Regions from separate parts of the Megalodesulfovibrio paquesii genome, predicted to be linked through region 2. Evidence: predicted binding sites of a transcription regulator. Region 2 holds the regulator's gene; each other region holds the start of a gene.
What was found. The regulator sigma-54, encoded in region 2, starts transcription at its own class of promoters, with help from an activator protein. The targets are predictions, from matches to a motif close to CTGGCACGGNNNNTGCTT.
Positions count from the first base shown of each region.

Region 1 (7,944 bases), on a different contig from region 2:
TGGTGGGATCAGTAATGGCCGGATTGCTGGCCGGCATTCTGCTGGCGCGCATGTTCAGCGGGTTGATGGCCGAATACGTGCACTGGCGGGCCATGTTCGCCCTGGCTGGCGCAGCCTCCCTGGGCATGGGGCTGCAGTTGCGCGCGCGCCTGCCCGAGGTCCGGCCCGTCTCCACGGCCAGCTACCTGCAGCTGATGCGCTCCCTGATCGGGCTGGCCAGAACGCATACGGTCTTGCGCCGTTCGGGGGTGGTGCAAGGCTTGCTGTTCGCCTCGTTTGTGGCCTTTTGGGCCAACCTGGCCCTGTTTCTGGAACACCCCCCGCTTTCGCAGGGCAGTACCGTGGCCGGGGCCCTGGGCCTTTTTGGCGTGGCCGGCGTGCTGGCTGCCCCCCGGGTGGGCAAGCTGGCAGACAAGGGCGGCCAGAGCCGGATTCTCCTGCTCGGTGCGGCCTCGGTGGCCGTCTCCTTCCTGTGTTACGCCCTGTTCCAATCCTCCATGCTGGTGCTGATCGGCGGCATCGTGGTCATGGACATCGGCCTGCAGGCCTGCATGATCTCCAACCAGACCCGCGTGTACGCCCTGGACTCCACCGCCCGCAGCCGGCTGAACACTGTGTACATGACGGTGATGTTCCTCTTCGGGGCCCTGGGCGCTGCGGCGGGAGCCCTGGCCTTCGAATGGTGGGGCTGGACCGGTGTGTGCCTCATGGGCATGTGCTGCAGCCTGGGGGCGCTGTTTGTGGAGCGCAGGGGCAGGCGTCTGGAAGCAGCCCCGGTGCCTTCCGGGCTCTGAACGCCCCGGGCTTCCCCACTCTCCTTGACACCCACTGTCTGAATAGGGATAAGGCGCTATACATTGGGGGGCTTGCATCAGCATTCCTGCCGCACCGCTGCCGATGGCACGCCCGCGCCGCATTACGCGGCAACGTTATGCAGCCTTAAAAGGAGCAATCATGAACAAAGTGATGACGGGAGCCTTGCTGGCATTGCTGCTGCTTGCCTTCGCCATGCCCGCCCAGGCAAAGAAACGCACCGGCGTGGACATGGGCAAATACACCTGCGCCGACCTGATGAAGGAAAAAACCCAGGACATCGCCCTGGTGCTGATGTGGGTGGATGGCTATTTGAGCAGCGAAACCGGCGACCTGAAAATGGATGAAGCCTGGATCGAAGAACTGGCCGAAACCATTGGCACGGAATGCCAGCGCGATCCTGACAAGCGGCTCATGGAAATTGTCCAGGATATCGTCGAGGCCTCTGAATAAGACCGCGCGCCGGGCCGGACGGCCTGGTCAGCATCTGGTCAGCATACAGTGATTCCATGGTACAGGGGCACCGCCGCGCATGCCGGCGGTGCCCCTTTTTTCCGCCCGGCGCAAATTCCGGCAGGATCCTCCAGGGCGCGTCCTGGCAAAACGCATGGTTTTCGGCTATCCCCTTTCCCGCACGCGCGTGCGGCAGACACCCCTTGCCGGTGAACACTGCTGCGCACGCAGGAAAGGACACGCCAGACATGTTGAAATTACAGCACTATGCCGTGCGCGTCGGCGGGCAGGAATTGCTTCCGGCCATCGAGCCGATGTGGCGGGCGCTTTGCGAGCATCACGCGCAGGTGGCTCCGGTGTTTGCAGACTGGTTCCGCTGCCGGCCCTTTGCCGACCGGGCAGCCGAAGTCCTGGGCCATGCCAGCGGCGGCCTGCTGGTGCAGCTGGGCATGGTGGACGACGTGGCCGTGGGCTTTTGCATCAGCAGCATTACGGCCACTGGCGCCGGGGAGATCGACTCCATCTTCGTGGCCAGCGAACACCGTGGCGCGGGTCTGGGCGAGCAGTTCATGCGTCAGGCGCTGCACTGGCTGGACGAACACGGCGCCGCGCCCATCTCCCTGGCCGTGGTGGCCGGCAACGAGCGGGCCCTCAACTGGTATGGCCGCTTCGGCTTCACCCCGCGCCGGATCCAGCTGCAGCGTACCCGCACCTCCAGGGAATAACACGGCCTGGCTCCAGCGGTATGCTGGACCGGGGCACATGACGCCTTGCCGCAGGGCCGCTTGCCCCCCTGGCCGCTCTGCGCTATTTTTAGCGGGTTCGCCACCCGAACCAGGACCGTGGCTCGTGTCCATTTCCACTTATGTCGCCCTGCAGAGCTCCGTGGGCTCGCTTTTGTCGCTCATGGGCCGAAGCCTGCGCAAGGTGCCCGTCACCCTGCAGAACTCCATCAATTACCTGTACGAGGATCCCGAGTTCGGGCTCACGGCCGTGGATATCCGCTCCCGCGTGCCCACGGCCATGTTCAACATCATGGCCGAGAAGCTCAAGGCCGTGCCCCTGCCGTTGCGACGCTTCATCATGCTGACGCCCTACCATCCGAACCCGTATGAGGATGCGCTGTTTCATCAGCATTATCGAAGCATCGCCCCGGTGTTGTCCTGGCAGACGGTGGAACAGTTTGCCCGGGACCTGGGGGTGACCGAGTCCGATGCGGTGGCCATTGCCTCCGCGGCGGCGGCGGAGAAACTCAAAACCGCGGATCTCGTGGATCATCTCTCGCCGGAAGAAGTGGCCTCCCACACCGTGAGCCATGCGGCCCGGGCCGCCCAGAGCGCCCGCGTGTCCCGCATCCTGCGGGATGAGGAACAAAGCGTGCTGGAGGCCAACGCCGCCCGGCTGGCCATTGTGCGCAAGATGCCCGGCCCCGTGGCCTCGGCCTTTGCCCGGTCCGGCAAGAGCCAGGAGGAGTTCTTCCGCTTCGGCCAGAGTCTGGACAAGGCCGTCATCGTTTTCACGGACATCAAGAACTTTTCGCACCTGGTCAAGCTGGCGGATATGGAACTGCTCAACGAGCACCTGTACCGCTACTACAAGCGCGCCAAGGAGCTGTTGCGCGAGCACGGCGGCGTGCTGGACAAGTTCATTGGCGACTCCGTGCTGGCCGTCTTCAACTATCCCCAGCCCGAGGAGGAAGCCTTTGAGCGGGCCATCCGGTTCGGGGTGGAGATGGTGGCCCTGGGAGACGTCATCTTCGGCGGGCTGGCTGAACGCATGAATCAGGTCATCCGCACCGGAACGCGGGTAGGCATCGACACCGGCCGCATCTGGGTCCTGAACATTGGCGAAGACGAGCTGGAGCTCTCCTTTGTGGGAGATGCCATCAACCTGGCCTCCCGCCTGGAGAAACAATGCGAGGTGGACGGCGTGCTCTTCAGCCAGATCGTGGCCTGGGAGCTCAGCCAGCGCAACGAGACCTTCTTCACCTCCCTGCAGGCCCGGTCCCGGACCCTGGAGCGCGAAGAGGTGAAGGGCCAGCAGGTGCCGGTCAAAGGCTGGCAGATTCCTCCGGAGCAGGTCCGCGTCCTGGCCCACCGCTGGGCCGTTTCCTAAGTGTCATGCCCACGAAAAGAGGATCGTCAGCCAACATGCGGGAATTCTGGCTGACTCCACGGACCCTGCGGCTATCCTGACCAGGATCTGTTATGATTGGGCCCTGCGGACCCGTTCCGCAAAGGTCACCATCTGATCATATCCCTGCTGGAACCGCGGGTCGCCCTCGGCCCGGTTGTACTCTGCCTGTGTTGTAACCATGGCCAAAAAGTTGAATTTCTGATCCGGGTTGCTGCTCGAAATCCAGCCGTGGGCGCTCGATGTTCCGTCCTGCCAGCCCGGTGCGAGGGACGGATCAAAGGTCCCAAAAGCCACGGTCTGCAAATCCACCTGCCCACTGGCGTAGAGGCTGCCCAGCATTTCCTGCAACTCGTTTCTGGATATGTTCGTTATATCATAGCCGCTTATAATGCTATTAAACCCGGACGCAGCTTGCGGGGATGCCAACTCCCCGGCATCGCCAGGAGATTGACAAGACTCCGACACGGCGCTGTTGAGCAATGCTGCAAACGTTGCCGCATCCGCTGTGGCCTTCCCTGGGACTCGTGCGGCCTGAGCAGCGGCACCTGTGGCGTATCCAGCTGAAACACCATCAACAGACATCATGCACCTCCCGGGTATCATGCGGCAATATTTTCCGCATGGCATATTTCAATACGGGATATGCTAACGCCTTGCCAATTTAACGTCACTGCACGCGCATCTTCGTATCGTCAGCCTCTGAGGTTGGCAGGCAAAAGCTGGCGCATGTATGTTTCTGCCGCAAATTCTGGCAGTTCCGAATCAGGCATCCTTGTCCGCCACCATGGCCCCTTGCTTGAGCAGGTCGATGGCCAGATCCATTTCCGTGCTCAGCCGGGCGGTCACGGCCCGGCGCACCCGCCAGGACGAGGAGCCGAAATTCTGTTTGCGCGACTGGTAGACCCGTTCGATGAGCTGTTCCTCAGCCACATTCTCACTGGTGGCGCCCACCTTTTGCAAGGCATTGATGAAGATGCGCGAGGCGCCGCCGGGCCCGTGCTGCACGGCTGTGGAATGCAACACATCCTGCAACACCGGGGAGCACTCGCCGATATCGACCTTGGTGGCTTCCAGGATGGCCTGCCGGGCGGGGTGGTAGTTGGTCTTCATGATGAAGTCGTCCTGCAGCTCCTCAAACCGGGCCGGATTCTCCTGGGCAATTTCGCGCCAGGCGTCAGGCATGGCGCCGCGACGGCCGCGGGTGTTGGCGCTGCCACTGGCGGAAAGCTTGTTGGCCCATTCCGGCTCTTCTTCCCGCAGGTAGGTGATAAAGCGGCTCATGGTGCCGGCGCGCGAGGAAAGCTGATACTTCCCGTATGAGGTGCCGCCCACGCGGTCATAGCCGATGGCGGCGATGCCTTCAGGACCGGACTCGAAGCGTGCGGCCAGCCCGCCGATCTCCTGTTCCTCCTCCGTGCCTTCCAGAAAGCTTTCTTCCTGCAGTCCCTGAATCTTCTGTTGCAACAATTCCCGATGCTCACGCGCCAGGGCCTCGTAGCTGGGGGAGCTGCGATACGAGCGCTGGATGGCCCCGCGCACCGCCCCTGTGGCCGACTGCAGGGGCTTGTCCGCAGTTGGGGGATTGGCGGGGGCAGCGGCATCGCCGGCTCCGGCCGCCTGTTGCGCGGGCTCGGGCTTTTGCGTCCGGCTGCGTCTGGACGCGGGCGCGGGAGCGTCATCCCTGGGAATACTGGAAATATGCGTCTTGGGCGGGTGCTGTTCCGCACTGTCCGGCCGTTGCACGGTGCGGCGTACGGCAAATTTGTTATCGCCCACTTCTTCCTGCAGCTGGGCCACCACAGTCAGGGCCTTGCGATCCAGCCGGGTGGAGGGGGATTTGATGGCGTCGATGACGTCGCCCTTGGCTGAGGAGGTTGTGGTGGCCTGGCTGTAGCCGAAGAGTTTGTCGGCAAAATTGAGGCCCTGGCGGCTGGCCTGGTTTTCGGCCCAGGACTTCTGGGCTCCGCTGGAGAAGACAGCGTCAGTGACCCGACGGCGCAGGCCTGCGTCATCCGCCGAATTTCCGGCGGACCCGGTTCTCGTCTGCATCAGCGCGGCGAGGTTCTGGATCATGACTCGTCCCTCCAAATCAATAAAACATGTGTCAATACAGCCGGATGAGGTATCACCTCCGCCACGCCTCAGGCGTCCGGGCACGCGGCTTTGCTGGAACCTCCCCAGCGCAGACCTCGTTTCGCCCATAATCCGGCAGACTCCGCACACAGTAAGCAACGAATACGCCATGGAAGCAAGAATAGTGTTATAAAAGGAGGATACATCCATATACTCTCTGCAGGAACACTGTGCGGCCCGGGAACCAGGGCGAGCCTTCCCTTGCCAAGGGTGTTGGCTGTGCGTATCTACCTGCCCATGGCTAAAGATTTGATCATCGTGGAATCACCGGCCAAGGTGAAGACCATCAAGAAGTTCCTGGGTTCCAACTATGAGGTGGAGGCCAGTGTCGGCCATGTGCGCGACCTGCCCTCCCGCCGCCTGGGCGTGGATGAAGGCAAGGACTTTCTCCCTGAATATGAGGTCATTGAAGGGAAAGAGAAAGTCGTGGCCAAGCTGAAAAGCCAGGCCGCCAAGTCCCGTCAGGTCTATCTGGCCCCCGACCCGGACCGCGAGGGCGAGGCAATCGCCTATCACGTGGCCGAGCTCATCAAGGGCAAGAACACGAACATCCAGCGCATCCAGTTCAACGAGATCACCCCGCGTGCCGTCAAGGAAGCCCTGGAGCATCCACGCGAAATCAATACCAAACTTTTTGAATCCCAACAGGCCCGGCGCATTTTGGACCGGCTGGTGGGCTACAAGATTTCCCCGCTGCTGTGGAACAAGGTCAAGCGTGGCATTTCCGCCGGCCGGGTCCAGAGCGTGGCCCTGCGGCTGGTGGTGGACCGGGAAAAGGAACGCCGGGCTTTCGTGCCCGAGGAGTACTGGGTCTTCAAGGCCCTGCTGGCCACGGGTCAAACTCCTGACGCGCCCCAGTTCATCGCCGAGCTGACCAAAATCGGTGGCAAGAAGGCCAAGATCGGCTCCAAGGACGAGGCCAAGGCCCTGGAAAAAACCGTCAAGGCCGCCAGCTTTGTGGTGTCCGACGTCACGGAGAAAGAGCGTTCCCGCACGCCACCACCGCCCTTCATCACCTCCACCCTGCAGCAGGCCGCCAACCAGCGGCTGGGCTATCCGGCCAAAAAGACCATGGGCACGGCCCAGCGGCTGTACGAGGGCGTGGACCTGGGCGAGCGCGGCACCATGGCGCTCATCACCTACATGCGTACCGACAGCGTGCGCATCAGTGACGACGCCCGCACCGCGGCCCGCGAGTTCATCACCGCCGCTTACGGGCAGGACTACTACCCGCCCCAGCCCCGCTACTTCAAAACCAAAGGCAGCGCCCAGGACGCCCACGAAGCCATCCGCCCCGTTGACGTGAGCATCCGGCCGGACTCCCTCAAGGGCGAACTGCCCAGCGACCAGTATCATTTGTACAAGCTCATCTGGGAACGCTTTGTGGCTTCGCAGATGGCCGCGGCCCGCTTCTGGGACACCACCGTGCTGACCACGGCGGCCAACACCGAATGGAAGGCCAAGGGCGAGCGGCTGCTCTTCCCCGGCTTTCTGGCCGTGACCCGCGAGGCCGACGCCGCCTCCCAGGAGTTGCCCAAGCTGGAGTCCGGTCAGGCCCTGGCCCTGGTCAAGCTCAATGGCGAGCAGAAGTTCACCCAGCCGCCGCCGCGCTTTTCCGAAGCCTCGCTGGTCCGCGAGCTGGAAGAAAAGGGCATTGGCCGGCCCTCCACCTACGCCGCCATCATCTCCACCCTGCTCGACCGCGACTACTGCCGCCTGGATAAGAAACTCTTCGCCCCCACGGATCTTGGCGAGACCGTGAGCGACCTCTTGGCCGAGCATTTCAAAGAGCTTATGGACGTGGACTTCACCGCCGGCATGGAGGAGCGTCTGGATCAGGTGGCCGACGGCGACGCCAACTGGGTGGACCTGCTCAGGCAGTTCACCGGCGGCTTCTACGCCACCCTCAAGGACGCCGAAAAGCAGATGCAGAGTGTGAAGGCCGGGCTGGAAACCGGGCTTACCTGCGAACTGTGCGGCAAGCCCATGGTGGTGAAATTCGGCAAGGCCGGGCCATTTCTGGCCTGCACCGGCTACCCGGACTGCTCCAACACCAAGAACTTCACCCGTGATGAAAACGGGCAGATCACCGTGGTGGAGGCCGCCCCCGTGCAGCTGCAGAAGGTGGGCACCTGCCCGGACTGCGGGCACGATCTGGTGCTCAAGAAGTCCCGCACCGGCAGCCGGTTCATCGCCTGTTCCAACTACCCCAAGTGCAAGCATGCCGAGCCCTTCAGCACCGGCGTGCGCTGCCCCCGCGAGGGCTGCACCGGGGAACTGGTGGAAAAAAGCTCCAAACGCGGCAAGGTGTTCTACTCCTGCAACACCTTCCCCAAATGCGATTTCGCCCTCTGGGACTGGCCCATCCCCGAACCCTGCCCGCTCTGCGACTCCCCGGTGCTGGTGCGC
Region 1 covers NZ_BAAIGQ010000004.1:766,820-774,763, reverse strand. The annotation lists gene ACYQ00_RS06045 (MFS transporter) at 1-794, shown strand, start outside; gene ACYQ00_RS06040 (HdeA/HdeB family chaperone) at 955-1,266, shown strand; gene ACYQ00_RS06035 (GNAT family N-acetyltransferase) at 1,515-1,991, shown strand; gene ACYQ00_RS06030 (adenylate/guanylate cyclase domain-containing protein) at 2,116-3,381, shown strand; gene ACYQ00_RS06025 (hypothetical protein) at 3,472-3,987, opposite strand; gene ACYQ00_RS06020 (VgrG-related protein) at 4,165-5,475, opposite strand; gene topA (type I DNA topoisomerase) at 5,773-7,944, shown strand, end outside.
Region 1: a site for sigma-54 is predicted at 5,629-5,646, ahead of ACYQ00_RS06020 (VgrG-related protein). Genes of this name have one in related genera too.

Region 2 (7,944 bases):
TGTGGCCGGGTCAATATACTGCAGGGCCACGAGCTGGTTGTCCAGAATTTTCTGGAAAATGGCCTCATCCGCCGGCACCAGCTTGCCTTCGCCGTGACGCACGGGCATGTCCAGGAGGTCCAGACCTTTGGTAAAGACGCAGGGCGAGGCCGGATTGGCCCGCATGCGCACCCAGCGGTCTTCGAACCGGGCGGAATCGTTGGGGGCAAGGCTGACCTGGCGCTCGAAATACAGGCCGTCCAGGGCCGGGAGCAGACCAAGCTTCACCAGGAGTTGGAAGCCGTTGCAGATGCCCAGGACCAGCCCGCCAGCATCGAGGAAGTTTTTCAGGTCGTCCAGCAGGGAGCGGCCGGAGACGGTGCGTTCGTGCCGCCAGCGCAGGGCCGCGGCCTGGCCGGCGCCCAGATCGTCCCCGTCGAGGAATCCGCCGGGGAAGAGCAGAAAATTATAGTCCGTGATGCGGATGCGATCCGCCACCAGATCGGGAAAAAAAACAATATCCGCAATATCCGCGCCTGCCTGCAGGGCGGCGTGGGCGCATTCGCGCTCGCAGTTGGAGCCGTAGCCGGTGACGACAAGCGCCTTGACGGACGTGGGAGAGTGGGACATGGCGTTTTGCTTCCTTGTATCCTGTCGAAACTATGCGAAATATTCGATGCGCCGGGGCTGCTTGGGGCAAGAGGGGGCACGTGGGGACTTGACGAAAGGGGGGTCTTCCGCAAAGAATATCCTCCCGAGCGCCGTGCCACCCGCCGCCGTTGTGCACAGTCTTGGCCGGGATTTCAAGCGCCAGTTTCGCTCCCGCGTGCAGCGCCTTCCAGCATGAGCCCAGAGGCGCAGGCTGTTTCGCGGCATGTCCAACCTATTTTGACCAAACCGGAGACTTCCGCGATGAAGAACAGCGGATACTATCGTGGCGGCAAGCCATTGAAGACCAAATTTATTTTTGTCACCGGCGGTGTGCTGTCCTCCCTGGGCAAGGGCCTGGCCGCCGCGTCCCTGGGCTCGCTGCTCATCGCCCGCGGGCTCAAGGTGACCATCCAGAAGCTGGACCCGTACATCAACGTGGACCCCGGCACCATGAATCCTTTTCAGCATGGTGAAGTCTACGTGACTGATGACGGCGCCGAAACCGACCTGGATCTGGGCCACTACGAGCGTTTTCTGAATACGCCCATGACCCAGAAGAACAACTACACCTCCGGTTCCATCTACCACAGCGTCATCACCAAGGAGCGCCGCGGGGACTACCTGGGCGGCACCGTGCAGGTGATTCCGCACATTACCGACGAGATCAAGCAGTCCATCCTGAACCTGGCTTCGGATGATATGGACGTGGTCATTGTGGAGATTGGCGGCACCGTGGGCGACATCGAAGGCCTGCCTTTCCTGGAAGCCATCCGCCAGCTGCGCGGGGACCTGGGCAAGGAGGCCGTGCTGTACATCCACCTGACCCTGGTGCCGTACATCAAGGCAGCGGGCGAGCTGAAAACCAAGCCCACCCAGCACAGCGTCAAGGAACTGCGCTCCATCGGCATCATGCCGGACATCATCATCTGCCGCTGCGAGCAGGACATCCCTCACGAGCTCAAGGCCAAGATCGCCCTGTTCTGCAACGTGGATGCTGATGCCGTGTTCTCCGCTGTGGACGTGAAGAGCATCTATGAGCTGCCTCTCAAACTGTATGAGGAAGGGCTGGACCAGAAGGTGGCCATCCTGCTCAAACTGCCGGCAAAGAACCCGGACCTCTCAGCCTGGAAGCAGGTGGTGCAGAAGCTGGGGCATCCCATTGGCGCGGTTTCCATCGGCATTGTGGGCAAGTATGTGGATTTGAAGGAAGCCTACAAAAGCCTGCATGAAGCGCTCATCCACGGTGGCATTGCCAACGACGTGGCCGTGAATCTGGTGTATGTGAATTCCGAGGAAGTGACCGACAAAACCGTGGGCAGCATTCTGGCCGGGCTGGACGGCATCCTCGTGCCCGGCGGCTTTGGTAACCGCGGCATCACCGGGAAGATCCGGGCCATCCAATACGCTCGCGAAAACAAGATTCCCTTCTTTGGCATCTGCCTGGGCATGCAATGCGCGGTGATTGAATTCGCCCGCAACGTGCTCAAGCTGGACGCCGATTCCCAGGAATTCAACCCCCTGACCCAGCACCCGGTCATCTATCTGATGAAGGAATGGTACGATTACCGGACGCAGAAGGTGGAAACCCGGGGCAAGGATACGGACCTGGGCGGGACCATGCGCCTGGGGGCTTATCCCTGTGTGGTTTCCCCGGACACCAAGGCCCACGAGGCGTACAAAAAGGACGAAATCCAGGAACGCCACCGCCACCGCTACGAATTCAATCAAACTTACAAGGACATGTGCGAGGAGATGGGGCTGGTGTTCTCCGGCCTGTCCCCGGACAAGCAGCTGGTGGAAATTGTGGAGTTGCCTGACCACCCCTGGTTCCTGGGCTGCCAGTTCCACCCGGAATTCCAGTCCGGCCCCATGCGCCCGCATCCGTTGTTCCGCGAATTCATCAAGGCTGCCAAGGTGTTACAGGGGAGTATCGCCACGAGGAGCAACCAGGCGTGAGGCCGCCCCGCCGCCCGTTGCCCGCAGGCCGGGGCAATCCTGCCATCCGCCGCGCCCGGGCGTTGGGCGCGGCGCGTCATGTGCGCTTGCTGGTACTGGACGTGGACGGCGTGCTGACCGATGGCCGGCTTCTGTACAAGGAAGCCGGCCCGGCGGACAAGCTCTTCCATGCCCAGGATGGCCTGGGCATCAAGGCTGCCCAGGCCCAGGGGCTCCATGTGGCGGTCATCAGCGGGCTGGATTCTCCTGTGGTGGCCCGCCGCATGAAGGAACTCGGGGTGGAGGATTACCAACCCGGCCACCGCCACAAGGTGGGCGCCCTGCAGCTGATGCTGGACAAGCATGGCCTGGGCTGGCCCCAGGCGGCGTTTCTTGGGGATGACTGGGTGGATCTGGCGGTCATGGAGAAAGTGGGCTTGCCCATGACCGTGCCCAACTCCCAGGCGGAATGCCGGCGCCTGGCCCTCTGGACCAGCCGGCTCCCTGGCGGACACGCCGCCACGCGGGAAGCCATCCGGTTCATTCTTCAGGCCCAGGGCAAACTCAGCGCAGCGGTAAACTCTTTTCTGCATCCCCAAGTCTGAATAGAGACCAACCAGCGCAAATTCAACGGGAAAAATATTAAACTTCCGCTTGACACCGCTGGAATCAACATTGCATGCCGCCACGTCTTGCAAGGGGCGTGCTTCTGTGGCACTACTCAAACCCGTCCAGGATGTTAGCCTGCGAAACACAGCTGCATTTTCTTGTCAATCTTGTTAATTTTTTAGCGAACGGAGCACTACGGACACATGGCCCTGGAACTCAGACAGTCCCTCAAGCTGAGCCAGCAGTTGGTGATGACTCCCCAGCTGCAGCAGGCCATTAAACTGTTGCAGCTCTCCCGGATCGAGCTGCTAGAGACGGTCCAGCAGGAATTGCTGGAAAACCCCTTCCTGGAAGAGTCCCTTCAGGAAACCGCCCCCGAACCCTCCTTTCAGGATGCCAGTCCCGCCGGCCAGGAGCGCGACGCCGTGACTGAGCGCGACATGCTCAAAAGTGCGGACTGGGAGGATTACATCGGGGATTTTGCCTCCACCACGCGGCAGATGAACCAGCGCGAGGTGGAAATCCCCGAAGACGGCCTCTCCTTTGAGGCCCGGCTCACCTCCAGCCACAGCCTGGAAGGGCACCTGGAGTGGCAGCTGCGGCTTTCCGGTGCCACCCCGCGTGAGCTGGAAATCGCCGACGCCATCATCGGCAATCTCGGTTCCTCGGGCTATCTGCAGGCCTCGGCTGAAGAGCTGGCCGCCATGACCAGCGGCACGGTGGATGAGGTGGAGGCCGTGCTGCACAAGGTCCAGCGGCTGGACCCCGTGGGTGTGGCCGCCCGTACGCCGCAGGAATGCCTGCTCCTGCAGCTGGAGCTCTACAAGATGGATACCGACCCCATCCTGGTGGAGCTGGTCCGCGAGCATCTGGAAGATCTGGAAAAGAAACGCTACAAGCCGCTGGCGCGCAAATTTAAGATTTCCCTTGAGGAGCTGCGTGAGTACCTGGAGGTGATCCAGGGTCTGGATCCCATGCCCGGCGCCAGTTTCGGTTCGGGAGAACCCAGTTACGTCAGCCCGGACGTGTTTGTGTACAAACTGGGCGACGAATGGGTGGTGCTCCTGAACGAGGACGGCCTGCCCCGGCTGGAACTCTCCAGCGCCTATGGCGACCTGCCCTCCCGCGGCAGTGATAAGGAGCGGGATTATCTGCAGGAAAAGATGCGTTCGGCCCAGTGGCTCATGAAGAGCCTCTACCAACGCCAGCGCACGCTTTTCAAGGTGGCGGAAAGCGTGGTCAAACACCAGCGCGAGTTCTTCGAGCATGGAGTGACGCAGCTCAAGCCGTTGATTCTCAAGGACATCGCCGAAGATATCGGCATGCACGAATCCACGGTCTCCCGCATCACCACCAGCAAATACATGGCCACCCCCCACGGCACCTTTGAGTTGAAATTCTTCTTCAACAGCGCCCTGGAGCTGGATGACGGCACCCAGGTGGGCTCGGAAAGCGTTAAAGCGCTTATCAAAAAGCACATCGACGCCGAGGACCCCAAGTCCCCGCTTTCTGACGAGCGCATTGCAGAAATTCTCAAAGACACGTTGCATGTCAACATCGCTCGCCGTACAGTGGCCAAATACCGTATGGCCCTGGACATTCCCTCCTCCTCCAAGCGACGGGAAATGTTCTGATCCACAAACCCCGCCCGACGCATTACGCGGCGCGGCGGCGCACCTCACGGGAGCGCCTATGCAGATTACCTTTACCTTCAAGAATTTCGAACCGTCCGAGCACCTGAAGCAATACGCCCAGCGCCGATTCGAAAAACTCACCAAATTTCTGGAACGCACCGACGCCTCCGCGGAGCTGCAAGTGGCCATGAGCGTGGAAAAGCAGCGCCACATGGCCGAAGTGAAGCTTGTGGGCGACGGCCTGCACCTCTCGGCCTCCGAATCCAGCGAGGACATGTACCAGACCGTGGACCTCGTGCTGGACAAACTGGATGCCCAGATGCGCAAGCACCGGGAAAAGGGCAAGGACAAGCGCAAGGGTGGCGATGTGGCCCTCGATGGCCGCACCGTGCGCACGGAAGTCTTCCAGCTCACGCCCACGCCCTCTGGCGGCCGGGAGCGCAGCATCGTCGATTCCGATCATTTCCAGCCCAAACCCATGAACGTGGAAGAAGCTGCCGAGCAGCTCGAAACCTCCCAGGAACAGTTCCTGGTGTTCCTGGATGCTGAAACCAGCCGCGTCAATGTCCTGTACCGCCGCAAAAATGGCGACTACGGCCTCATCGACCCCGGCATGTAGGGAGTTTGGTCAAGCGGTATGAAACTGGAGGAATTCCTCGACCCGCGGCTGGTGCTGCCCGACCTGCACGCCACGGCCAAGCCGGCTGTGCTGCAGGAGCTCATCGCCCCCGTGGCGGAGACCATGCCCGGCTTTGATGCCAAAAAAGCCCTGCAGGTGCTTTTGGAACGCGAATACCTGGGCACCACCGGCATCGGAGACGGCATTGCCATCCCTCACGGCAAGCTGGCGGACCTGGACAAGATTGTCCTTGTGGTCGGTCGCAGCAAGGAAGGCGTGGACTTCGAGGCCCTGGACCTCAAGCGCTGCTCCATCTTCTTTCTGGTGCTGGCGCCGGAACAGGTGGCAGGCATGCATTTGCGCATCCTGGCCCACATCTCCCGGCTGCTGAAAGACGATGCCTTCCGGCGTGATTTTCTGAGCGCGCCGGACAAGGAGAGCCTGTGGAAACTGCTGGCGAGAACTTGAGCGCAGAGGCGTCCTCAGCCGCGCCGGGCTTGTTCCCGGCCACCTCCGCCTTTCCGGTGATGGTGGTCTGCGGACTGTCCGGCGCTGGAAAATCCACGGCCCTGGGCGTGTTTGAAGACCTGCGCTTCTTCACCGTGGACGGTATCCCGCCCAGTCTGGCTCCCAAGCTGGTGCAGCTCTTTGCCGGCGAATCCCGCCGCAAGTTCCAGGGGCTGGCCCTGGGGGTGGATGTGCGCACGGCCGACGACGCCGCCTCCGCCTGGAAACTCGTCCTCCAAGAAATCAAGGACCTGGGGGCCACCCCCCAGGTCCTCTTTCTTGAGGCACGCACTCCGGTGCTCATGCGCCGCTATGCCGCCACCCGCCGCCCGCACCCCATGGTCCAGCTGGTCCAGATGGGTCAGCCGCAGGAGGGCGAAGGCAGCTGCAGTGTGGGGCTTGAAGAAGCCATTGCACTCGAAAAACAGGCCTTGCTGCCCCTGCGCAATCTGGCCGATCTGGTGGTGGACACCACCGACCATTCCGTGCACGATCTGCGGCGTGTCATCAAGGACAAATGGGGCGCCCTGGGGCAAACGGGCAAGGGCCTCTCCATCCACCTGATCACCTTTGGCTTCAAATACGGCCCCCCCCTGGAGGCCGACCTGGTCTTTGACCTGCGCTTCCTTCCGAACCCGTATTTTGTGGAGGCCTTGCGTCCGCTGACAGGGCAGGATCCCGCCATTGTGGACTATGTGCTCGGCAAGGATCCTGGAAAGACCTTCCTGAACAAGCTCAAGGAATTTCTCCTCTACCTCATGCCCCTGTACGACGGCGAGGGGCGGTATCGCGTCACCGTGGCCATTGGGTGCACTGGCGGCAGGCACCGTTCCGTGGCCGTTACGGAAGCGATTTTCGCAACGTTCAAGGCCGCCGGCTATCCGGTATCCATGGAACACCGGCACATGGCCCTGGGCTAGCTGCGCCCGCCACGCTGCCAGGGCGTGGCCCAGGCCCGGCCGATACCCCCCAGGCAAGGCCGACAAATCAAGGACGGGGAGGCATGGCACACGATTCCCAATCCCAGCCCCGCACAGGCGTGGTGGTGGTGACCCACGCAGACTATGGCGCGCACTTGCTGCACGCAGCGGAATTCATCCTCGGCCCCCAAACCGGCTGCGCCGCTCTGTGCGTGGATAACACCCAAAGCGTTGACGCCATCGTGGACCGGCTTAAAGACGCCGTGATTCGTTGCGACGAAGGGCAGGGTGTCCTGCTGCTGACGGACATGTTCGGCGGCACTCCCACCAACCTTAGCCTCTCGCTCCTGGGGCAGGAACCGCCCATCTGCGAGCTGGAGGTGGTGACCGGCGTCAACCTGCCTATGCTGCTCAAAGCCCTTGGCGCACGCCATCTGGCCCCGGCGGCCCTGGCTGTTGAGGTCAAGAAGGCAGGCGGGCAGGGTATCGTCGTGGCAGGCGAACTCTTGCGCGCCCGAGTCAAAGGGAGTTAAGGGAGTCGGCCATGTTCTGGGTGCGCGTCGACAACCGCCTGGTTCACGGCCAGGTTATCGAAACGTGGCTGCCCCACACCGATTGCGAGGTGCTGGTGGTCTGCAACGACGCCGTGGCCGGCGACGTGCTGCAGCAGGAAATCATGACCCTGGCCATCCCCCACAGTATCGAGACCCTGTTCGTCACTGTGGCGGATCTGCCTGCAGCCATGACCCGCCTGGCGCGAAATTATGAGATGACCAACACCCTGGTCTTGTTCAACGGCTGCAGCGACGCGCGAACCGCCATGGAACACGGCTTTCGTTGCAAGGTGGTCAACATCGGCAATCTGCATTATGCTCCGGGCAAGCGCCAGCTGTTGGCTCACGTGGCTGTGTCGGAGGATGAATCCCACTGTCTGGCCTGGCTGGAACAACACGGGGTGGAGCTGGATTTCCGTTGCCTGCCCACCGAACCCGTCACCATCAAACCCATCTGGTGAGGGCCTGACCATGCAAGTGATGCCCATGTCGCCCATGACCGTCGCCTCCCTCGCCCATCATTCGCTGCCCCTGGC
Region 2 covers NZ_BAAIGQ010000005.1:1,004,473-1,012,416, forward strand. The annotation lists gene ACYQ00_RS11125 (phosphoribosylformylglycinamidine synthase subunit PurQ) at 1-609, opposite strand, end outside; gene pyrG (CTP synthase) at 928-2,586, shown strand; gene ACYQ00_RS11135 (KdsC family phosphatase) at 2,631-3,170, shown strand; gene rpoN (RNA polymerase factor sigma-54) at 3,378-4,808, shown strand; gene hpf (ribosome hibernation-promoting factor, HPF/YfiA family) at 4,867-5,427, shown strand; gene ACYQ00_RS11150 (PTS sugar transporter subunit IIA) at 5,446-5,895, shown strand; gene rapZ (RNase adapter RapZ) at 5,892-6,854, shown strand; gene ACYQ00_RS11160 (PTS sugar transporter subunit IIA) at 6,938-7,387, shown strand; gene ACYQ00_RS11165 (PTS sugar transporter subunit IIB) at 7,399-7,869, shown strand.

Region 3 (7,944 bases), on a different contig from region 2:
CCCACAATCAACTGTCGGCCTGCAACGGGAACCTCACTGCGCCGCCCGCTGCCTGAGGTTGGTCAGCATGGTTTCAATCTGCGCCAATGATGTCTTGATGTCCTCAGGGTAGTCCTGCATCTTCAACGCTGCAGTTTTCAGAGACATTTCCATTAAGGCGCCCTGCAGTGCGGCTGTTTGCAGTGCTTGCTGCTTGGCCTCCATGGCGGCCAGCTGCCCTTCCAGTCGGCCGAAAAATTCCTTGCTCTTGGCCTCCAGCCTGGCGTCTGCCTTTGCTTCAATGGTGTTGATGGATTCAGTCGTGGAAACAGTAACACCCTCTATCCTGAAGGACAACGCACTGTAGGCAATAACAATGCAGATGATCATCAATCCAGCAAAACATCCTATCAACAGGCCCTTGCTCCAGCTTTTGTAGTCGCGTTGCTGGGATTCACTGCCAGGCTGTGAAAGACCATGCAGTGCCTCCAGCCGTTTACCTAATCCTAGCATGACAGACTCCTTATTATTGCAGTCTGAGGGTAAATATCCCAGAAAGTCAGCCATTATCCATGCACTGATTGCTGCGCCCCGTGCAGGCCAGAATGGAGTGCAACAGGGTTATTCACATCGGAAGTACGATTGCGCCTTTTCCGAAGAATAAATATTGCAACAAGCAAGGCAAGCAGTGTTGGAATGCATGCACCAAAGAAAATGGACATGAACGTGGAGTTGACGTTGTCTGATTGAGAGGCGTAGTACATGGCCACACAAAGCTCTGAAAGAATGAGTATATCAGCAATCGCGACCAATATCAGCTTTTTGTAGTCATGTACTTGAGGTTCTGCTGCGTCTTGCATTGTTTTGCTCCTGCACTTGAGAGAGTAGGCGCCCGGGCTGCAGGCGTGGAAGCAACCCGGGCGCAAAGCTCAGACGAACTGTTACTTCTTGTAGATGTCCGTCTTGCTGATGTTCATGAAGCGCGCAGCCTGACCTTCTTCCTTGTAAAAGATGCGCACTTCGTCACCGGAAATCCAGGTATCTTCAGGAAGATTGATGGATTCGGCGTCAACAGTGAACTTTGCAAGAATCTTCTGGCGGCTGGAAAAGATCTGGACCGTATTCTTCTCCTTGTCGATGATGGGGAACTTCTTTTCCGCAACCATCGGATGACTCCTGGTTACGTTCTCCATGATATCCACAGGAGTGAAGGGGATTTTGCGGAAGTTCTTGCTGGCAGGGTTGTACACCAGCACGAAATTATCCTTCACATTCAGTTCGATACGCCCTCCAGGAGTGGGCAACGGTCCGACTTCATGGGGATCTGCCGGAAGCCTCATGGTCACAGGGGGCAGCGCCGTGTAACGCGGGTTTTTCCGGTCATGGGACTCTTCCTTGATGAAAGTAACGATGCCGGAATCCTTATTGAATTCTACCACTCGCCCTTGGATGACATTGCCGTAATCGCAGCCCCACAAAAGGACCGGGAGCAGCAGCAAGGCGATTCGGCTGAGGAAGGTCTTGATTCGCATGGGATGTATCTCCATTGTCTCTTGACTGCAGGTTAGGCGCGGCTCTTCTTCATCGCGATTTCCTTGCGTGCCCCGGCAATCATCTTGAGGAAGATGTAAATGGACAGCGCAGCCACCAAACCCAAGACGAGGAACGTGGCGCTCCAGTCGAGATAGAATTTGTATGCAGGAAGGTACTTCACCAGCAGCTTGAGCAACACGGAAATGAGGCAGCCCACTACAGCGCAACCAAAGGCAACCTTGATGCCGGTACCCTTGATGTACTTGGTGGCCACAGCGCCCACCTGCGCACCGATAGAGGCGCCAACGAGCATGATGATGGCGGCCACAAGCTCGGTACGGCCCTTGAAGGTGTACGTGCCGGCGCCGTACACGCCAGAGATCATCACTTCAAAGAGGTCGGTGCCAACGGCAACATGCGTAGGACAGCCGAGGAGGTAAATGAGGGCGGGCATGCGGATAAGGCCACCGCCGATACCAAGGATGCCAGCCAGCCAACCCGTGAAGAAGGAGACGCCAATAGGCAGCCAGGCGGAGCAGTAAATGCCGGCGACCTTGAGATGGATCATCGGCGGAATCTTGATCTTCTGCAGGGCCTTGTGCCACTGCAGTCCGTGTTCCTCACCGGAATGCTCAAGACCCTTCGCCGCGGCTTCCTTGGCCCTTTTGTTGGCCTTGGATACGTCACTGAAGACCATCCAGGCAATGAATGTCAATAAAACAATATAGAGCCATCGGACGACGGTTTCGACATTGCCCATGCGCTCCAGCCACATGACCATCTGAGCGCCAACTTCAAAGCCGGCCACCGTACCGACGATCATGATCAGGCCAAGTTTGTAGTCAACGTTGCCGAACTTGCCGTGCCGCATGGTGGAAACGAGGGACTTGCCGGCCATGTGGGCAATGTCGGTACCGATGGCGAATGCCATGGGAAACCCGAGAATGTTCAGGCCGGGCGTCACCATCCATGCGCCGCCCATGCCAAAGAACCCACCGATGATACCAACGCCCAACCCGAGAATGATGAGGCCGGGCCAAAAGATATCCACACCGGCGATGGGCATGTGTACAAAAAGCCATTCCATGATTGTATCCTCTCAAGTCTTGGGGATTTCGATTTAATGACCGGGCAGTTCTTTGGAATGCAGGTCGATGCCGATGTTGCTCATGATCAAGTCTGCGATGACCCCAAAGATGACGCCAACAGCAGGAATCAATACACATGTGAGCATGGTGAAGTAGGCATGACTGTCGTTATAAAGGTTGCCCCACCACTTCAGAATACCTTCAAGGTCTCTGGTGTCTGAAACAATAACGATAGGGGCCCCGCCGCCGCCCGCAGCCATGGCGACTGCAGGGATAAGAAGTAACGCCAGGACAGTGATAAAGCCTATGAGTTTGAACTTGCCTCGCATTGCAGCTCTCCCTTGCTTTGGTGTTCGTGATTTATTGCGCAAGCGCGGTTCTGATGAAGCAAGAACGAGGCCAGTGGAAATTTGCGTGAAAATTTGATTTGCTTGAAAAATAAAATCGTATAATTTCAATTTGTAATCAACATTCGTGTTGGTGCGGCGGTTTTGAGCAAGATATCACGCAATGTCTGAGAGTTTCGAGCAAGGTTGGTCGAGCATGTGATTGGGGTAAGCTAGTGTGGAAAACGTCGAGACTCGAGTTTTCTTGCAAGAAATTGCCGGAGTGTTTCCGGTGCGTTTGCGATACAGCGGATTTCGCGCAAGTCCATAGGCTGATTGACGCAGGCGGCTTTGCTGGATAGGAGTAGCAAAACCAGTCTGTAATAGGGAGGCTGCCGTGGGTTTTTTTGGTGATGACGCCCAGGAAGTCCGGGTAAAAGCCATGCTTGGGCAATTTCCCAAACTTAGAGCGTCGCTGTTTCGAACGCGGCTATTCCTGTATCTCGCCCCCAGCATCATGGGTATCGTTGCCGTGACTGGATGGGGAGGGTATTCGATCTCGGATTATTATATACACATTGGCGTTGAGCGTATGACTCAGGTCTTGAATCTTGCCATGGGGCATGCGCTTGAGCAGCATCTAGCCGCTTGCAGACAAGACTTGCTGCGGGCGGCGCGCCATACGCCAACGCTCGATGCCATGCGTACATTTTTGCAGGATACCGCTGCAGTTCGGGGGGCTGCTTATGCGGAGTTTGGATTTCTTCCTTTGGAAGAGCGTGATGTGATTGTGTTTGTCTCGGACGGTACAGACATAAGCCTTGTACCTCGGGATCGGGTTTCAGAGATTCGGGGAAGTCCTTTGCTCCTGTTTAATGATATCAAGGGGCTTTCGCCGGGTTCCGTTCATATTACCCCAATGCGGGAAATTGAATATCCATTTTCTGTGCCTGACAATCCCTATAAAAGACTCTCGTTGTCTACAATGCGGTTGATAACGCCATATACTAACGTTAAAGGCGAACTCGAAGGATACTTGTTTATCGGGTTGGACGTTCGCGACTTGCGGAACGCGCTTTCCTTGTTCAATTCGCCGGATTCGCCTGTTGCAGCTTTTCCGCGCAGTCCCAACATGAGAGTTGCCTATTTTTTCGATACGGAAGGCTGGATTTGCTTTCAATCTGAGGATCACACTCGCCTGGATCTTCCACTTTCCACCCATTTGGCCCGTTCCGGGATGGCCGGGAGCCTTGGCCGTCCGGAGCATCCAGGAGCATATCGCCCTTTTGCAACCCACTTGTCATATTGGAAAATGGTTGATGAAACCATGCATGGTCAAAGTGGATTGATCACCCTCAGGGGGAATGAATTACCGCCAGAAACTACCGGTGAGTATTTTCTGGCGTACACACCTGTTAATTTCGCAGGAGAATCAAATGCATCTGCACAAATTATTGGAGGTGTAGCCTATCTTGACCGAAGCAGACTCCCATTGCTCGCAGGGTATGAGCATGTGGATACTCTGCTGGTAGTGATGTTGGTCGCCATGGCTGTCACCGTTTTGGTGATATACTATGCAGGGGCTCAGGCAGCCAAGCCTCTTTATGCCTTGGCCGATGCAGTACGCTCGATGCGCTTTCAGGGTAAGCTGCAGCCATTGATGCTTGAGCTTCAAGGGTATGAGACGAGCGTTTTACGCGATGCAGTCAATCATTTGGTGAATATTGTCAACGCACAGGTGGATGAATTATGCGCCAAAGATCAGGCCATTGTTTCTGCAGGCAATAAGGAGGAAATCTCTCTTGCCAAGGAAGCACCAGATTTGGAGCAGGCGCTTGATGATAGTATGGTGCCAGGCATTGTAGGACGGGGATTGCGTATTGAGGCATTACGTTCCGAAGTGCTGAAGGCAGCCCGCGCCAATGTGGATGTACTTATTCTGGGTGAAACAGGCACGGGAAAACAGTTGGCTGCGGAAGCCGTGCACCGGCTTTCAGACAGGAGCGGAAAGCCATTTATCAGTATCAACTGCGGGGCGTTGGATGAGAATTTGCTGCTCGACACGCTTTTTGGTCATGTTAAGGGGGCGTTTACCGGTGCCAAAACAGACCGTAAAGGGGCATTTCTTGAGGCCAATGGTGGCGTGCTGTTTCTTGACGAAATTCAGGCGGCATCGCAGAAAGTCCAGCAATCCCTTTTGCGGGCCATTGCAATTCGTACCATAAAGCCCCTGGGAAGTGATGCGGAAATTCCTGTTGATGTCCGTTTGATTGCTGCGTCCAATATCGATTTGAAAGATGCAATCGAGCGGAATGAATTCAGAGAGGATTTGTATTTCCGGCTTAACGTCATCACGATTCATACACCTTCTCTTCGTGACCACCCGGAGAATATCCCTGCGTTGGCCTTCTATTATTTGAAAAAGGCTGAAAAACTGGTCACCAAAGAACGGGTCGCCTTTTCTAAAGGGGCGCTGGAAAAACTAAAGACGCATGACTGGCCTGGAAATGTTCGAGAGTTCAAAAATGTAGTCACCAGAGCTGTGGTCATGTCAGAAGGTCCAGTGATCCTGGCAGAGGATATCCTGCTTGATGTGGATGCCGCAGCTGCCGAGGCCGTGCATGGGGACTCTGAGACTGATAGCAGCGTTCGGTCTGATGCCAGTACAGCCGGAGCCCTGCCCGGCAGGGGGGCGCAAGTGACGCTGAACACCCGACAGCAGCGCGCGTGGCAACAGATTGTTGAGCGAGGAGAAATTACGAGGGCTGAATATGAACAGCTCGTCGGGGGCGGTGTGCCATCACGCACGGCTGCCTATGACTTGAAGGATTTTGTCAAGAAGGGACTGCTTATCAAAGCAGGGAGAGGACCGGCGACCAAGTATCTTGTAGCCGCTCACCTTGTAATTTGGCACGATAAGCATGATGCACCACTCTAATGATTTCATGTCACGCGCTTATCAGAGGTACTGCGCATGGATTTATTGAGTCATTCTCTGCTTGAGGCTGCCAATCTATATATTTCTCAGATTTCCGGGCAGCTCATTGCGAGACGTTTGCAGATGGGGACGGCTGAAAGTTGTACTGGTGGGCTCGTCGCAGCCTTGTGTACCTCCCGGCCAGGAAGTTCGGCGTGGTTTACGGGGGCGGTGGTGGCCTATGAAAATCGTATCAAGCAGCGCATCCTTGGTGTACAAGATCATGTATTACAGACTGTTGGCGCGGTAAGTGGGCAGTGTGTGGAGCAGATGGCGCGTGGTGCGCAACGTGCCTTGCAAGTGAGCGCGACAGTGGCCATTTCCGGAGTGGCAGGGCCGACAGGCGGCACTCCGGAGAAGCCTGTGGGCACGGTGTGGATTGCCTGGGCCGTTGATACTACCTTGAATGCAATGCAGTATCAGTTTGATGGCGACCGCGATGCAGTGCGTGCGGCTTCAGCTGTGGCGGCCCTGGCGGGCCTGGCGAAACTGCTGGATGCCTTGGGGTGAGCCATGCGGTGTTTCATTGGCTTCACACTGCCCGGGGCGTGGCAGGAACAGTTTGACACGCTTGAGAATGACTGGACCCCAAGATTTTCCAGCAGGTTGACATGGACGAAGCCGGAACAACGACATCTCACGCTTCGCTTTCTCGGCGAGATATCTGCGGAGCAGGTGCCTGCGCTGGCAACTGCACTGCCTGCGGTGCTTGCCGCTGCTGCGGTTGATGGCAGGCCGGCCACGCTGGAGATGCAACTGGCCGGGGGCGGGTATTTTCCAAATATCCAGACACCGCGAGTGGGGTGGGTCGGGATGGGCCTTGGGCGCGACGCGTTGACCAACTGCGCGGCCCGGCTGGAGGATTTTGTCGTATCTCTGGGGATTGCAAGAGAACTGCGCCCGTATTCGCCTCACGTGACCCTTTTTCGGGTCAGGGATGCCGAGCCGTGCCGGAATGATCCTTGGCGAGCCTTTGCGGAACATCTTGCCGGGGTGGACTGGCCTGTGGCCACACTGGAGCGACTGGTGTTGTGGGAGTCCCTGCTGGGGCCGGGCGCGGTGCGGCATGTGCCATTGGCCAATGCGCAGGCGGCTGCGCCGAGGAGCCCGTGAAAAAGAAGAAGGCCGGCTGCCACGCCGGCCTCTTCCCGCCAATGCTTGAAGCGTCTGGCATGCGGGGGGGGTTAAATGTAGTCCCCGCGGTTGAATTTGAAGCGCTCCGTCACCGTGAGAATCTCCAACTCGTCCACCACAGACTGCAACTCAGGATTTTCCTGCTGCAGTTCGGGGAGGGACTGCTTGAGCTGGCCAACCTGGCTGGAGATGTCCTCCAGGACGCCATAGGCGTTGCGGAGAGCACCTTGTTCAGAATCGTCCTTCAATGAAGAAGCATACGATTCCAATTGGTCCAGGACAGAGTCGAGATGTTCCATGACCGCGCGCTCAGTAAGAGGGTTTGCGTCCGCCGCTTCCGCATCTGTGGCAGACCCGACAACGTCGATGTCGGGCAGGGGGGAAGCGGTCGCCACGGCCGTGGCCTGGGAGGAGTCTTGCGAGGCGTCGGGGCTGTCGCTCTTGGCCGATTCCGTGGCCAGCATGCCGTCGAACATCCCTGTTCCAGACGACTGCCTGGCGCGTCGCAAGTCTTCCTGCCGCAAGGTCTCCAGGTGATTTGATCTGATCTTCATGCTGCACCTCGTGGCGGGTGTTTGGATTCCTTCAAGCAAGGAGCTTGCCAGAACGGCGAAAAGGTGTCAGTGCTGTAATTTCAGTAGATTGGAAAAAAGGCTCGGCATTTTTTTCCGGATGCGAAGGTTGGGCGCAACACCCGGCTGAACAGGAACGTACCGCAGAAGAAAGCAGTTGTCTAATGCCGCGCTGCTCTGGCAAGACAGAACTGTGCATGGTTTGAACCCGTTGGACACTGAGGGCAAGGCAGAACCTTGCCGAGGAGGCAACTCATGGCAACCATCAAGAAGGTGCTTTGCGCGCTGGACTTTTCGGAAATCAGTCCCAAGGTGGCGGACTACACTGCGACCAT
Region 3 covers NZ_BAAIGQ010000007.1:134,234-142,177, forward strand. The annotation lists gene ACYQ00_RS17020 (hypothetical protein) at 34-492, opposite strand; gene ACYQ00_RS17025 (hypothetical protein) at 546-839, opposite strand; gene ACYQ00_RS17030 (DUF4881 domain-containing protein) at 921-1,511, opposite strand; gene ACYQ00_RS17035 (sulfite exporter TauE/SafE family protein) at 1,544-2,599, opposite strand; gene ACYQ00_RS17040 (DVU0150 family protein) at 2,633-2,929, opposite strand; gene ACYQ00_RS17045 (sigma 54-interacting transcriptional regulator) at 3,324-5,864, shown strand; gene ACYQ00_RS17050 (CinA family protein) at 5,901-6,413, shown strand; gene thpR (RNA 2',3'-cyclic phosphodiesterase) at 6,417-7,016, shown strand; gene ACYQ00_RS17060 (hypothetical protein) at 7,088-7,591, opposite strand; gene ACYQ00_RS17065 (universal stress protein) at 7,865-7,944, shown strand, end outside.
Region 3: a site for sigma-54 is predicted at 2,986-3,003, ahead of ACYQ00_RS17040 (DVU0150 family protein). Genes of this name have one in related genera too.

Region 4 (7,944 bases), on a different contig from region 2:
ACCAAACTCTCCCACAGGCCAGCACACCTTAGTCTCACCCCTGCCGCGGCGTGCGCCGGCAGCGGCCAGCCTGATGTTTTTTCGCCCTTCCCGCCTATCAGGCGTGAACGAGTCGGACGTGGCTGCCTGTATTAGGCGGCCAGAGCGTAATCGTAGTCGTTATTGGCAACTATGATGGTGCCGTTTTTTTACGAGGCCAACGGCGTCCTCGACCTGCAACATCGACTTCCCATCCCCGTCGAAACCAGTGCGCCCCCTCTGCGATTGTGAAAGACCAGTCTGCCGGTCATGCCGGTGGGTCAATCCTCACAATAATTCCTGGCTCCGCATTTGGCAAGGGGAGGCTGAGAAGACCGGGGTATCCCGAATGACGCGAAAAAATGATTGACTTTCGATAATAAATTCCTGAAAAGCACACGTGGTTCGCGATGCCCTGGAGGTGCAGGATGAATAGGATTGCGAAGATTGCGCGCTGGAGTCGCAGGTTGCGGGTGGTGTTGGTAGTGTTGGCGGCAGCATTGCCCCTGGCCCAGCTGGCGTTCTGGATTGGGCTGGACGCCTTGCCGCAGGACTACGTGCACAGAGTGTTGCCCCGCAGCGCGCCCCTGGTGCTTCCCCTGGCCACGAGGGCATTGGGGTGTCTTGTCTGCCTGGCGCCCACCGCGGCGGCGGTGTATGGGCTGATCGTGTTGCGCAGGCTGTTCGGTCTGTACGCGCAAGGGCGCATCTTTGCGCAGGAAAATGTGGAATGCTTCAAGCGATTGGCGGCGGCCCTGCTCTGGTGGGCCGGCCTTGGCTTTTTGCAGACCCCCCTGCTCAGCATGGCCCTGACCCTGCACCTGCCGCCGGGCCAGCGCACCATCGAGCTGGGTCTGACCACGCCGGATCTCACGGCGCTGCTGCTCGGGCTGGTGCTGCGCGTGGCGGTGTGGGTGATGGAGGAAGGGCGCGAACTGCATGCGGATCACAGTCTGACCATCTAATGATGGCGCGGGAACCTATGGGTATTCGTATCAATCTCGATGTGATGCTGGCCAGGCGCAAAATGCGCTCCAACGAACTGGCCCAGCGCGTGGGCATCAGCGTGCAGAATCTGTCCATTCTGAAAACCGGCAAGGCAAAAGCCATCCGGTTTTCCACGCTGGACGCCATCTGCAGGCACCTGGGCTGTCAGCCAGGAGATGTGTTGGAATATGTGGAAGATGAGGATGATTCATCATTGGAATAACCTCGGGAGGCGGTCATGTCTCGACTGATGTTGTCATGTCTCGTACTGGGCCTGCTCGCAGGCTGCGCCACCGTCGGCCGACAGACCCAGGCAGAGGGGCCGCGGCAACTGACCCTGGCGGAACTCAAGGCAAATCCGGCGCGTTTGCACGAGGTGGAGCGGGCCTTTGCCAGCGATACCCCCGTGGTCCTGCTGCTGGAGCAGGGCCAGCAGTTGCCGCTCAGGCTGGAAGTGAACACCCCGGCCGTGACCATGGCCCCGGTGACCGGCCAGCTGCGCTTTCATCGCGATATCTACGTCCGCATCTCCAGCAAGGGCCTGTACCTGAGCGGTGATGGCCAGAGCTGGACATCCATCCGCGACGTGGATCAGACCAAGGCTCTCCTTGGGACCTCCCGGCTTGATCTCTCCTTTGCCCTGCAGGCCCTGGCCGACGAAGGCGCTGCCGGGATGCTGAGCGTGAACGGGACGGGCAAGTGAGGGCGCCTCACTCCAGGCCGGGCGCGTCGCCAGGGCCGCGGGCCGAGGCCTCGGGGTGGAAGATGGTGTAGGGCTTGCGGGGCGGGGGAGGGGTGGCGTGGGCCGTGGGCTCTGCCGTGAAGCGCAGGATGCCGCCCTGCAGATAGGCAGCTTCGCGCTCCAGGCAGAGCCAGCGTCGGCCCAGGCGCTCCGCGGCCCGCCCCGTGGTGCAGGAGCCGGCGAAGGGATCCAGCACCAGATCGCCCGGATCGGTCAACAGGCGGATGAAGAAGCGCGGCAGGGCCTCGGGAAAGCGGGCCGGGTGCGGCGGGATGCCTGCCGCCCGGCAGGCCCGCAGGTAGGCGGAGCTCCCGCCCTCGTGCGCCAGCGCAATGAGATTGTGAGGAATGGCGCCGCCATTGTCGCGGCGGAAGTAACGGTTGTCGTGCCCGCTGGGGCTCTTGCGCCCCTTCCGACCAGTGCGCAGGAGATGGCGCATGTGCGGGCGATACGGCCAGAGCACCCGTGAGGTGTCGGCCTTGGGGCGCGGGCTTTTGGCCAGCCACCACACATGGTGCGCCGCATCCTTGAGACGCTCCTTCTTGCGATTCGTCCAGTAGCCTGCGGCCATGGTCGCGGGGTTCCACCAGGTCAGTTCCTGGGCCAGATGCAGGCCCAACTCCCGACAGCACATGAGCAGCACCTCGTAAGGGTACAGGCTGCGGCAGGGGCGGCCCTGCTGCCAGGCCGCGCCCACATCCAGCACCAGCGAACCGGTTGGGGCCAGCAGACGGGCCATCTCCACGGCAAAGGGGCGGAACCAGGGCAGGTACTCGTCCTCGGCAGGGTTCCCATAGGGCTTGGGGCAGCCCAGGGCGAAGGGGGGCGACGTGCAGATGAGATCCACACAACCATCCGGGAGCATCCGCATGGCAGTCAGGCTGTCCGTGCTGTGCATACTTCCGGAATCCGTAGCAAAAAGCGGGCAGGGCAGGGTGGTGCGCATGCCCTGATGGTAGGCGAAGCCCCCTTGCGGCGGCAGGGTGAAGGCCTGCCTGTCAATTGAAAATACCTATCAATACAAAAAGGTAGTGGCAATTCTACCAAATGGTAGCCGTGCCGCCGGGCGAGCGGTGCTACAAAAATGTAGTCAATAATATAACATCCTGAAAATATGGAATTTGATTTGCCGATCAGCGTTTGGCACGCTTAATGCCATATTCGCTCCATCGACATCACCCCTCAACGACATCCAAAACGGGAGGAACAGTCATGAGGAAGATCGCTATCTACGGCAAGGGCGGCATCGGCAAATCCACCACCACGCAGAACACTGTGGCTGGCCTGGCGGAAATGGGCAAAAAGGTCATGGTGGTGGGCTGCGACCCCAAGGCCGACTCCACCCGCTTGCTGCTTGGCGGTCTGAGCCAGCGCACCGTGCTCGACACCCTGCGTGAAGAAGGCGAGGACGTGGAACTGGAAGATATCGTGCTGGAAGGCTTTGCCGGCACCCTGTGCACCGAATCCGGCGGCCCTGAACCGGGCGTTGGCTGCGCCGGCCGCGGCATCATCACCTCCATCAACCTGCTGGAACAGCTGGGCGCCTTCAAGGAAGAAAAGCAGCTCGACTACGTGTTCTACGACGTGCTGGGCGACGTGGTGTGCGGCGGGTTCGCCATGCCCATCCGCGAAGGCAAGGCCCAGGAAATCTACATCGTCGTTTCCGGCGAAATGATGGCCATGTACGCTGCCAACAACATCTGCAAGGGCATTGTGAAGTACGCCGACGCCGGTGGCGTACGCCTGGGCGGGCTGATCTGCAACAGCCGTAAGGTTGACAACGAAGACAAGCTGATCCTGGCCCTGGCCGAACGCCTTGGCACCCAGATGATCCACTTTGTCCCTCGTGACAATCAGGTGCAGCGCGCCGAACTGATGCGCAAAACCGTCATCGACTTCTCCCCCGAGCATCCCCAGGCCGATGAATACCGGGCCCTGGCCAAGAAGATCGACCAGAACCAGATGTTCGTCATTCCTGATCCGCTGTCCATCGAAGAACTGGAAGCCCTGCTCGTGGCGCACGGCATCATGAACTAGGCCGAACCGGCACGCACCTCATCCACCGTATCCCAACCTCCAAGGAGCACCTCCAATGTTCAGCATGGTCCGCGCCATTGTTCGTCCCGAGAAAGTCAACGACGTCCTCGCTGCGCTGCTCGACAACGGCTTTCCCGCCGTCACCAAGTTCAACGTCGCTGGCCGCGGCAAGCAGCGCGGCATCAAGATCGGCGAGATCACCTATGACGAAATCCCCAAAACGCTGCTGATGTGCGTGGTGCCCGCGTCCGACGTGGAATTCGTGATCAAGACCATCATGGCCGCCGCCCGGACCGGGGACAAGGGCGCCTTCGGCGACGGCAAGATCTTCGTCTCCCCTGTGGATTCTGTGTACACGGTCTCCTCCGGCATCAAGGAAGTGAAGCCTGGGGTGGTGGAGGAGGTCAAGTAACATGAAAGAGATCATGGCGGTTATCCGCATGAACATGATGAACCAGACCAAGAGCGCCCTGACGGAGGCCGGTGTAAGCGCCTTCTTCGCGGTGGAGGCTCTGGGTCGCGGCAAGGGCCTGGTCCCCAAGGACCTCCTGGATGGTGTGAAGGAAGGCAGCGAGGAAGCCGCTGCGCTCCTGGGCGAAAAAGGCCGCCTGTATCCCAAGCGGGTGCTCACCGTGGTGGTGCCGGAAGACATGGTGGAGACCGTGGTCAAGACCATCATGCAGGTGAACCTCACCGGCAAGCCTGGCGATGGCAAGATCTTCGTCATGCCCATGGGCGACGCGGTCCGCGTGCGCACCGGTGAAAAGGGCGACGACGCCATCGATGAGATGTAACGCCGCCGGCACCGTCCAGGATCGCAACAGATTTTATTAGGGAGCACGACCATCATGGCGACCAAGTCCAAAAAGCCAGTCGAAATCACCACCGAGAGCCTGGCCTCCTTCAAGGAAGAGGTGCTCAAGAAGTACCCGCCCAAGGTGGCCCGCAAGCGGAGCAAGCAGTTTCTGCTCAACGAATTCAAGGGTGAAGACGCCCCGATCATCGAGGCCAACGTCCGTACCATTCCCGGCATCATCACCATGCGCGGCTGCACGTACGCCGGGTGCAAGGGCGTTATTCTGGGCCCCACGCGCGACATCGTGAACATCACCCACGGGCCCATCGGCTGCGGGTTCTACTCCTGGCTCACCCGGCGCAACCAGACCCGCCCCGAGACCGAGACCAGCGAAAACTACATGCCGTACGCCTTTTCCACGGACATGAACGAAAACGACATCGTGTTCGGCGGGGAAAAGAAGCTCAAGGCGGCCATCCGCGAGGCCTATGCCCTCTTCAAGCCCAAGGCCATGGCCGTGTTCGCCACCTGTCCCGTGGGCCTGATCGGCGACGACGTGAACGCCGTGGCCCGGGACATGAAGGCCGAGTTCAACGAGCAGGGCATCGATATCAACGTCTTCGCCTTCTCCTGCGAAGGGTACAAGGGTGTGTCCCAGTCCGCCGGCCACCACATTGCCAACAACCAGATCTTCACCCACGTGGTGGGGACCTCCAATACGGAGGTGGAAGGCAAGTACCGCATCAACATGCTGGGCGAGTACAACATCGGCGGTGACGCCTTCGTCATCGAAGATCTGCTGGAACGCTGCGGCATCACCCTCAACGCCACCTTCTCCGGCAACTCCACCTATGATGACTTCGCCCGGGCCCACACCGCGGACCTGAACTGCATCATGTGCCACCGTTCCATCAACTACGTGGCTGAAATGATGGAGATCAAGTACGGCATCCCCTGGATCAAGGTGAACTTCATCGGTGCGGAAAGCTCCAGCAAGAGCCTGCGCAAGATCGCTGAATACTTTGGCGACCAGGAGCTCAAGGACCGGGTGGAAAAGGTTATTGCCGAAGAAATGGCCGCCGTGGAAACCGTGCTGAACGACGTGAAGCCCCGCACCACCGGCAAGACGGCCATGCTCTTTGTCGGCGGTTCCCGGGCCCACCATTACCAGGACCTGTTCGGGGAAATGGGCATGACCACCCTGGCGGCCGGCTACGAGTTCGCCCACCGGGACGACTACGAAGGCCGCAAGGTCATCCCCAGCATCAAGGTGGATGCCGACTCCCGGAACATCGAAGAACTGGATGTGCATCAGGATCCCGAACTCTACAAGCCCCGCAAGTCGGCCGAAGAGCTGAAGGCCCTGGAAGATTGCGGCTTCGAGTTCAAGGATTACAACGGCATGATGCCCGACATGAAGCCCGAATCCCTCGTGATTGACGACCTGAACCAGTACGAGGCGGACGAGCTGGTCAAGAAGTTCCGCCCGGACGTGTTCTGCGCGGGCATCAAGGAAAAGTTCAGCATCCAGAAGATGGGCATCCCCATGAAGCAGCTGCACAGCTACGACTCCGGCGGCCCCTATGCCGGCTTCGCGGGCGCCATCAACTTCTACCAGGAAATCGACCGCCTGGTGAACACCCGGGTCTGGGGCTACATGAAGGCCCCCTGGCAGAAGAAGCCCGAACTCGTGGCCTCCTACGCCTGGAACGACGCGTAGGCCCCTTACAGGATATCAGGAGAGCATCATGTCCAAGCTCCTTCGTCATACCCCCGTTGAAACTGTGGAACGGCAGGCGCTGAGCATCAACCCCGCCAAGACCTGCCAGCCCATCGGCGCCATGTACGCCTCCCTGGGCATCCACGGCTGCCTGCCGCACTCCCACGGCTCCCAGGGCTGCTGCGCCTACCACCGCTCCATGCTGACCCGGCATTACAAGGAACCCATCAGCGCGGCCACCAGCTCCTTTACCGAAGGCTCCTCGGTCTTTGGCGGCCAGTCCAACCTGTTGGCGGCCATCCAGAACATGTTCACGGTGTACGAGCCTGAAGTCATCGCCGTGCATACCACCTGTCTGTCAGAAACCATTGGCGACGACGTGCCCCAGATCGTGGACAAGGCCGACAAGGAAGGCAAAATCCCGGCCGGCAAGCATGTGGTCAGCGCCTCCACGCCCTCGTACGTCGGCTCCCATGTCACCGGCTTCGCCAACATGGTCAAGGGCATGATCAAGGGTCTGGCCCAGCCCAAGACCAAGCCCAACGGCAAGATCAACATCCTGCCCGGGTACGTCGAGCCTGCAGACATGGCCGAAGTCAAGCGCCTGGCCAACGTCATGGGCGTGAAGACCATCTGCATCCCCGACACCTCCGGCGTGACCAACGGCCCGCTCACCGGCGAATACAAGATGTACCCTGACGGCGGCGTCACCGTGCCCGAACTGCAGGACTGCTCCAACTCCAAGGGCTCCATCGCCATGGGTTTCTGGGCCTCTGCTGACGGCGCCCGGTACCTGGACACCGAATACAAGGTGCCCTGTTCCATCCTGGAGCTGCCCATCGGCCTGAACTACACCGACGCGTACGTGGACGCCCTGCGCGTCATCGCCGGCGTCGCAGTGCCCAAGGAAATCGAGTTTGAACGCGGTCAGCTGGTGGACATGATTTCCGACTACCACCAGTACTTCTACCGCAAGAAGGTGGCCCTGGTGGGCGACCCGGACCAGCTGGTCAGCCTGACGGAATTCCTGGTCTCCCTGGACATGCTGCCCATCCACATCGTCACCGGCTCCCCGGCAGGCAAGCGGTTCACCGGCAAGATCGAGGAACTGACCAAGGACATCGGCTACAAGGTCAACGTCCGCGAACACGGGGATATGTTCCTGCTGCACCAGTGGATCAAGCAGGACAAGCCCGACCTCATCATCGGCAACACCTACGCCAAGTACATTGCCCGTGACGAGGACATCCCCCTGATCCGCCATGGCTTCCCCATCATCGACCGCGTGGGCCATCAGTACTTCCCCACGGTCGGCTACCGCGGCGGCATGCGGCTGATCGAAAAGATGATCGACGCGCTGCTCAGCCGCAAGGAACGCGACGCGCCTGTCGAGACCTTCGAGCTCGTGTTCTAAGACCCCTCGCGTCTCAAGAGCGGGACCGCCCGGCCGGGCAGCTCCTCCCGTTACCGGCCCACAGGGCGGTCCCGCTCCTTCTTCCTTCACCCTCGGGAGGCGGCAGGAACGCATATGGAAAGCATGGCCCCTCTGGAATCAGAGCACCTCTGCGGCAGGCTCCACCTGCCGGTGGCCGCTCGTTGCAACATCCAGTGCAAATACTGCGACCGCAACTTCGACTGCGCCAA
Region 4 covers NZ_BAAIGQ010000006.1:359,180-367,123, forward strand. The annotation lists RNA gene ssrA (transfer-messenger RNA) at 1-257, opposite strand, end outside; gene ACYQ00_RS14470 (DUF2975 domain-containing protein) at 447-983, shown strand; gene ACYQ00_RS14475 (helix-turn-helix domain-containing protein) at 1,001-1,228, shown strand; gene ACYQ00_RS14480 (hypothetical protein) at 1,244-1,708, shown strand; gene ACYQ00_RS14485 (DNA-methyltransferase) at 1,716-2,645, opposite strand; gene nifH (nitrogenase iron protein) at 2,960-3,784, shown strand; gene ACYQ00_RS14495 (P-II family nitrogen regulator) at 3,840-4,196, shown strand; gene ACYQ00_RS14500 (P-II family nitrogen regulator) at 4,198-4,578, shown strand; gene nifD (nitrogenase molybdenum-iron protein alpha chain) at 4,633-6,300, shown strand; gene ACYQ00_RS14510 (nitrogenase component 1) at 6,329-7,714, shown strand; gene ACYQ00_RS14515 (NifB/NifX family molybdenum-iron cluster-binding protein) at 7,829-7,944, shown strand, end outside.
Region 4: a site for sigma-54 is predicted at 2,888-2,905, ahead of nifH (nitrogenase iron protein). Genes of this name have one in related genera too.